Actinokineospora baliensis: one gene and its partner. The protein of the gene in region 2 binds, or shares a complex with, the protein of the main gene of each other region. Links are inferred from orthologs where the notes say so. Each region holds a gene or a part of one and is shown on either strand. Other genes may lie near its edges. The genes, in order: ctaE and ctaD.

What was found.
Region 1: the proteins of ctaD (region 2) and ctaE are in contact, whole or in part, in a solved structure (PDB 7CUB), measured with the Escherichia coli proteins. The link is inferred for Actinokineospora baliensis from one-to-one orthologs.

What each region holds. Positions count from the first base shown.
Region 1 is NZ_JAFBCK010000001.1:7,520,289-7,523,523, reverse strand. The notes cover bases 200-3,118. They hold ctaE (aa3-type cytochrome oxidase subunit III), read left to right. Parts: upstream 200-1,305; coding sequence 1,306-1,932; downstream 1,933-3,118. Other genes in these bases: qcrA (cytochrome bc1 complex Rieske iron-sulfur subunit), read left to right, coding at 2,809-3,118; qcrC (cytochrome bc1 complex diheme cytochrome c subunit), read left to right, coding at 2,015-2,812; JOD54_RS33105 (hypothetical protein), read right to left, coding at 815-1,222; JOD54_RS33110 (hypothetical protein), read right to left, coding at 352-762; trpD (anthranilate phosphoribosyltransferase), read right to left, coding at 200-347. In the rest of the region: more of trpD, read right to left, coding at 1-199; more of qcrA, read left to right, coding at 3,119-3,235. UniProt on the Escherichia coli protein: Cytochrome bo(3) ubiquinol terminal oxidase is the component of the aerobic respiratory chain of E.coli that predominates when cells are grown at high aeration.
Region 2 is NZ_JAFBCK010000001.1:2,708,239-2,711,418, reverse strand. The notes cover bases 218-3,081. They hold ctaD (aa3-type cytochrome oxidase subunit I), read right to left. Parts: upstream 2,606-3,081; coding sequence 830-2,605; downstream 218-829. Other genes in these bases: JOD54_RS12950 (aldehyde dehydrogenase family protein), read right to left, coding at 2,748-3,081; serB (phosphoserine phosphatase SerB), read right to left, coding at 218-457. Also shown: more of serB, read right to left, coding at 1-217; more of JOD54_RS12950, read right to left, coding at 3,082-3,180. UniProt on the Escherichia coli protein: Cytochrome bo(3) ubiquinol oxidase is the terminal enzyme in the aerobic respiratory chain of E.coli that predominates when cells are grown at high aeration.

The DNA of each region.
Region 1 (3,235 bases), 4.8 Mb from region 2 along the record:
GCGCGGTTACCGTGCTTGACGACCGGGGCGCCCGTCGCGGCGGTGACCACAGAGGTCATCGTGGAGATGTTGACCGTGTGCGCCTGGTCGCCGCCGGTGCCCACGACGTCCACGGCGGGCCGGTCGAGCTCGACCAGGCGGGCGTTGGCCATCATGCCCTCGGCGAGGCCGCCGATCTCGGCCGCGGTCTCGCCCTTGGCGCGCAGCCCCACGGCGAACGCGGCGATCTGGGCGGGCGTCGCGGCACCGGACATGATCTCGTTCATGGCCCACGACGTGTCCGCCGCGGTCAGGTCACCGCCGTCGACCAGGTGGTTGAGCAGCGACTTCCAGGTGCGCTCGGCCACCGGGTCAGCCCCGGACGAGCGGCAGGCGCTTGGTGCGCAGCACGTCGGCGACGGTCTCGGCGGCGGTCAGCGGGTCGAGCGGGTGCACGACCACCGCGTCGGCCTGCGACCAGGTCGCCAACCAGCGGTCGTCCTTGCGGCGCACCGCGATGACGATCGGCGGGCAGTCGGTGATCTCGTTCTTGAGCTGCCTGCACAGGCCCATGCCGCCGGTCGGCTGCGCCTCGCCGTCGAGGATGGCCAGGTCGATGCCGCCCGCGTCCATCTCCATCAGCACCTCGGACACCGTGCCGACCTCCACGTAGGCCACCCGGCCGATGTCGGCGGCAGGCCTGCGGCCCACGGCTGTGATGATCGTCTCGCGGACCTCGGGCCGGTGGCTGAAGACCAGGATCTTCAGTGCTGCGGTGCTCATGCGTCCTCCGGTCATCCGAGTAGGTACCCGTGGTGATGTTATCGGTCTCACGTCACCTGCTCTGCAAGACGTCCCACCCCAGCGCCCGCCCGCCCAACCGCGCCGCGAGACTGGCCATCCTGGACCGCTCCCGCGAGCACTCCAGGGCGTCCACGACCCGCACACGCAGGGCGTACACGGTGACCACGGCCCCGTCGTGCGGCAGCACTTCCCGCAGCGCGTAGCCGTCCTGGGCCACGATCGCGGCCGCCTCGTCGACCCGGTCGGCGGGCAGTGACAGGTGGTGGCGCAGCACCGCCTGATCAGTGGGGCGGAAGTCACTGGACCGGGTGAGCGCGGCGGAGGCGGCCTCGGCGTCGTCGAAACAGGCCGCCACGACCGCCAAGTCCGGGTCGTCCTGGTTCAACCCCGGTGCCCGTTGCCTGGAGAACGCCGTACGAAGCCCGCTGAGAAAGCCCACGTCCCCGCCCTTCCGACCGCCCCGGCGCGCCGAGGAGGTCTACTCGCGACCCGACCGGGCGAGCCCACTACTCGCAAGACATAATGCGACCCGTGACTGCAGCAGCGCCCTCCATTGGCCAGCGTGTGCACTCGCTGAACCGGCCGAACATGGTCAGCGTCGGCACCATCGTCTGGTTGTCCAGCGAGCTGATGTTCTTCGCCGGGCTGTTCGCCATGTTCTTCACCGTCAAGGCGCAGAACAGCACCGGCCACTGGCCGCCGCCGCTGGCCGACGGCGAGCCCGTGCACCTGGACGTGCCCTACGCGCTGCCGTTCACGATCATCCTGGTGGCCTCGTCGTTCACCTGCCAGCTCGGCGTCTTCGCCGCCGAGCGCGGCGACGTGTTCGGCCTGCGCCGCTGGTACATCGCCACGCTGATCATGGGCGCGATCTTCGTCGGCGGTCAGGCCTACGAGTACTACAACCTGATCAACGAGGGCGTGACCATCCCGTCCGGGGCGTTCGGGACGGTCTTCTACCTCACCACCGGGTTCCACGGCCTGCACGTCATCGGCGGCCTCATCGCCTTCGTGTACCTGCTCGTGCGCACCAAGCTGAGCAAGTTCACCCCGGCGCAGGCGACCTCGGCGATCGTGGTCTCGTACTACTGGCACTTCGTCGACGTGGTCTGGATCGGCCTGTTCGCGGTCATCTACCTGGTCCCATGACCGCCGCAGCCGAGCCAGCAGCCGCCCAGCCCGCCACCACCAGCTCCACCGGGCCCGAACCGACAGCAAGGGTTGCCGTTCAATGAACAAGAAACTGCCGCGCCGCGGCAAGCTCCGCAGGCGCGTGGCCGGTCTGCTGGCCCTCGGTTTCGCGCTGATGTCGGTCGGCGTCCTGTACTCCGCGTTCGCCCCCCAGCCACCGGTCGCCGAAGCGCAGGGCGACCCGGCGCTGGTGCGCGAGGGCGAGCGGATCTACAACACCACCTGCATCACCTGCCACGGCGCCAACCTCGAGGGCGTTGCCGACCGCGGCCCCAGCCTGATCGGCGTCGGCGAGGCGGCCACCTACTTCCAGACCGCCACCGGCCGGATGCCCGCGGTGCGCCAGGAAGCCCAGATCGAGCGCAAGCCCCCGAAGCTCGACCCGCACCAGATCGACGCCATCAGCGCGTTCGTCGACTCCAAGGGCGGCGGCGCCAAGCTGCCGGAGGAGCAGGGCGAGGCGCTGCGCGGCGACAACCCGGCCCGCGGCGGCGAGCTGTTCCGGCTCAACTGCGCGTCCTGCCACAACTTCACCGGCCGCGGCGGCGCGCTGTCCTCGGGCAAGTTCGCGCCCAAGCTGGACGGCGTCACCGAGACCGAGATCTACGCGGCGATGCTCACCGGCCCGCAGAACATGCCCAAGTTCTCCGACCGGCAGCTCACGCCGGAGGAGAAGAAGGACATCGTCGCCTACGTCAAGTCGGTCACCGACGGCAACAACAACCCCGGCGGCAACCCGATCGGTGGACTCGGGCCGCAGTCCGAGGGTCTGATCGCATTCATCGTGGGGATCGCCGCGCTGGTCGGCGTGACCCTCTGGATTGGGGCTAAAGCATGAGTTCCACCAACCCCCAGCAGCTGCCGAGCGAGGAGGAACTCGCGGGGATGTCCCGCGAGGAGCTGGTCAAGCTCGGCGGCAAGCTCGACGACGTCGAGATCATCGAGTACCCGGACCCGTGGCCGGTCAAGGGCACCCGCGCCGAGAAGCGCGCCGAGCGCCTGGTCGCGATGTGGTTCCTGCTCGCCGCCGTCGGTGGGCTCGCCTTCGCCGGGGTGTTCCTGTTCTGGCCGTCGGCCTACACCGCCCCGGACACCGACGGGTACTTCATGTACTCGCTCTACACCCCGCTGCTGGGCGCGTCGCTCGGCCTGTCGGTCGTCTCCGTCGGCCTGGGCACCCTGCTCTACACGAAGAAGTTCATCCCGCACGAGATCGCCGTGCAGCAGCGCCACGAGGGCAGCTCCAGCGAGCTGGACAAGG
Region 2 (3,180 bases):
CGGCCTCGTCGGTGTCCTGCGGGACCGACACGCGCAGTTCCAGGCCGGTGACCGGGTAGTCGGCGACCCGGCGGATGGAGTCGATGTTGACCTCGAGCTGGGCCAGCTTGCGGGCCACCTCGCCCAGGGCGCGGGCGCTGACCGGGCGGCCGAGCACGACCAGCACGTGGGTGGACCCGCCGCGCGGCTGCGGGTCGACGCCGATCTCCACGTCGACCCGCATGGCGACGGTGGCCATGGCCTGCTCGACGGACTCCTGCAGGCCCTCGGGGTCGTGGTCGGTGCTGACCAGCGCGCCGAGCACCAGTTGGCCGCGGATGACGACCTGCTCGACGTCGAGGATGTCGACGCCGTGCCTGGTCAGCGCGGCGAACAGCACGGAGGAGACCCCCGGCTTGTCCGGTCCGGTGACCGTGATCAGGACAGGGGTCTGGCGGGGACCAGCTGAGGTGGACACGATCCGGTGACTCCCATGACGACTGGCCGTCCGCCGCCCCGGCGTCCGGCTGATGGGTGACTGCGCGTGGTGCGGACGGCGGCCCGTCCCCCGGTCGGGTCACGGCGGGGGTGGTGCCCGCGGTCCCCGGCGGGGCTGGTGCGCCCCCGGCAGGCGTCGTCGGCTGCCGTCAGGGCAGGGACCGCGTGGAGTTGCCCTGATCGGCGCCCGTGGCAGACACCTTCGGCTGCCGCCGACCGGGCCGGGAAGTCCACAGTGGATCTTCCGGAAACGCGAAGACGGGTGGAGCGAAGGCAGCTCGCGCGCCTGGGCTCCACCCGTCTCAGTCCTTCCACCGGCTCCGCTCGGTCAGCGCCGAGCGGCCGGGTTCGCTCAATTGGGCAACGTGGGGTCGCCCTTCGAGATCTCGTCGGGGTTCATCTTCTCGGCAATGACCTCGGAAGGGGCCGGTTTGTGGCCGTGGCCACCGAGCAGACCCACGTACTTGTCCGCCTCGGTCGCCTCCCGCATGTGCGGGTAGTGCAGGTCGAACGCGGGCCGCTCGGAGCGGATCCTGGGCAGCTCGGTGAAGTTGTGCCGCGGCGGCGGGGAGCTGGTGGCCCACTCCAGGGAGTTGCCGTAGCCCCACGGGTCGTCGGCGGTGGTGATCTCGCCGTAGCGGTAGCTCTTGAACACGTTGTAGATGAACGGCAGCGTCGAGGCGCCCAGGATGTACGCGCCGATGGTGGAGATCGTGTTCAGCGTGGTGAAGCCGTCGCTGGGCAGGTAGTCGGCGTAGCGGCGCGGCATGCCCTCGTTGCCCAGCCAGTGCTGGACCAGGAACGTGCCGTGGAAGCCGATGAACGTGGTCCAGAAGTGCAGCTTGCCCAGCGGTTCGTCGAGGAACCGGCCGGTGATCTTCGGGAACCAGAAGTAGATGCCCGCGAAGGTGGCGAACACGATCGTGCCGTAGAGCACGTAGTGGAAGTGGGCGACGACGAAGTACGTGTCGGAGACGTGGAAGTCGATCGCCGGGGCGGCCAGCAGCACGCCGGTGAGGCCGCCGAAGAGGAAGGTGACCAGGAAGCCGACGCTGAACAGCATCGGGGTCTCGAAGGTCAACTGCCCCTTCCACATGGTGCCGATCCAGTTGAAGAACTTCACGCCGGTCGGCACCGCGATGAGGAAGGTCATGAAGGAGAAGAACGGCAGCAGCACCGCGCCGGTGGCGTACATGTGGTGCGCCCACACGGTCACCGACAGCGCCGCGATGCCCAGGGTCGCGTAGACCAGGCCGCGGTAGCCGAAGAGCGGCTTGCGGCTGAAGACCGGGAAGATCTCCGAGACGATGCCGAAGAACGGCAACGCGACGATGTACACCTCGGGATGGCCGAAGAACCAGAACAGGTGCTGCCAGAGGATGACGCCGCCGTTGGCCGGGTCGAACACGTGCGCCCCGAGTTGGCGGTCGGCCAAGAGCCCGAACAGCGCCGCGGTGAGGATCGGGAACGCGAGCAGCACCAGCACGCTGGTGATCAGGATGTTCCAGGTGAAGATCGGCATCCGGAACATGGTCATGCCGGGCGCGCGCAGGCAGACGATGGTGGTCAGCATGTTGACCGCGCCGAGGATGGTGCCCAGACCACCGACCGCCAGACCGGTGATCCACAGGTCCGCGCCGACGCCGGGCGAGTGGATCTTGTCCGACAGCGGCGTGTAGGCGAACCAACCGAAGTCAGCGGCACCGCCGGGGGTGAGGAACCCGAACATCACGATGATGCCGCCGAACAGGTACAGCCAGTACGAGAACGCGTTCAACCGGGGGAACGCCACGTCGGGCGAGCCGATCTGCAGCGGCAGCACGAAGTTGGCGAACCCGAACAGGATCGGCGTCGCGTACAGCAGCAGCATGATCGTGCCGTGCATGGTGAACAGCTGGTTGTACTGCTCCTGCGACAGGAACTGCTGGCCTGGCACGGCCAGCTCGGACCGGATCAGCATGGCCATCGCGCCGCCCACCATGAAGAAGGCGAACGAGGTGACCAGGTACATGATCCCGATCTGCTTGTGGTCCGTGGTGCGGAACAGCCGCAGCAGGTACGAACCCTTGGCCGTCTCGCGCGCCGGGTAGGGCCGCGTGGCGATCGGCTGCGGGGCTACTGCCGTCACTCCTGCCTCCTGCTGCTGGTGGTGGGCGTCCTCGTCCGGACCGGCAGAACGGCCCGTTGGGGGGATCGTAGCCCCGGCGGTGGGCCCGGGCTCGGGTGGGGACGGTGTGCTGTGGACAACTGTGGATCAGCAGTTGCCCAGCTCACACCGGCAGGACGGCGTACTGGCGCAGGGTCAGGTCGGTGAAGGTGACCGGGCCGCGCGGGCCGGGCACGCGGTCGATGTTGATCCCCGTCTCCGGCACGCCGAGCAGCTTGAACCCGTCCAGCAGCCGGGTGGGGGCGTTCCAGAAGACACCCGTTCCGGTGTACGCGGCGATGAACTCGTCGGCCCGCGCGCGGTCGGTGGTGACGATGCCCGCGGCCAGGCCGGAGGTCTCGGTGTTGGCGATGGCGGCCGCGTGCTTGAGGTCGTCGACCTGGGCGATGGTGACGGTGGCCTCGCGGTCGGAGTCCAGCGCCCACTCGTAGCCGATGGCGTGCTCGTGCGGCGCCAGTGAGGCGGTGACGCCCGCCGCGGCCAGGGCGGACTGGATGCCGGGCAGCGCGGAGTCGTAGACGTCGCGGTGGACCAGC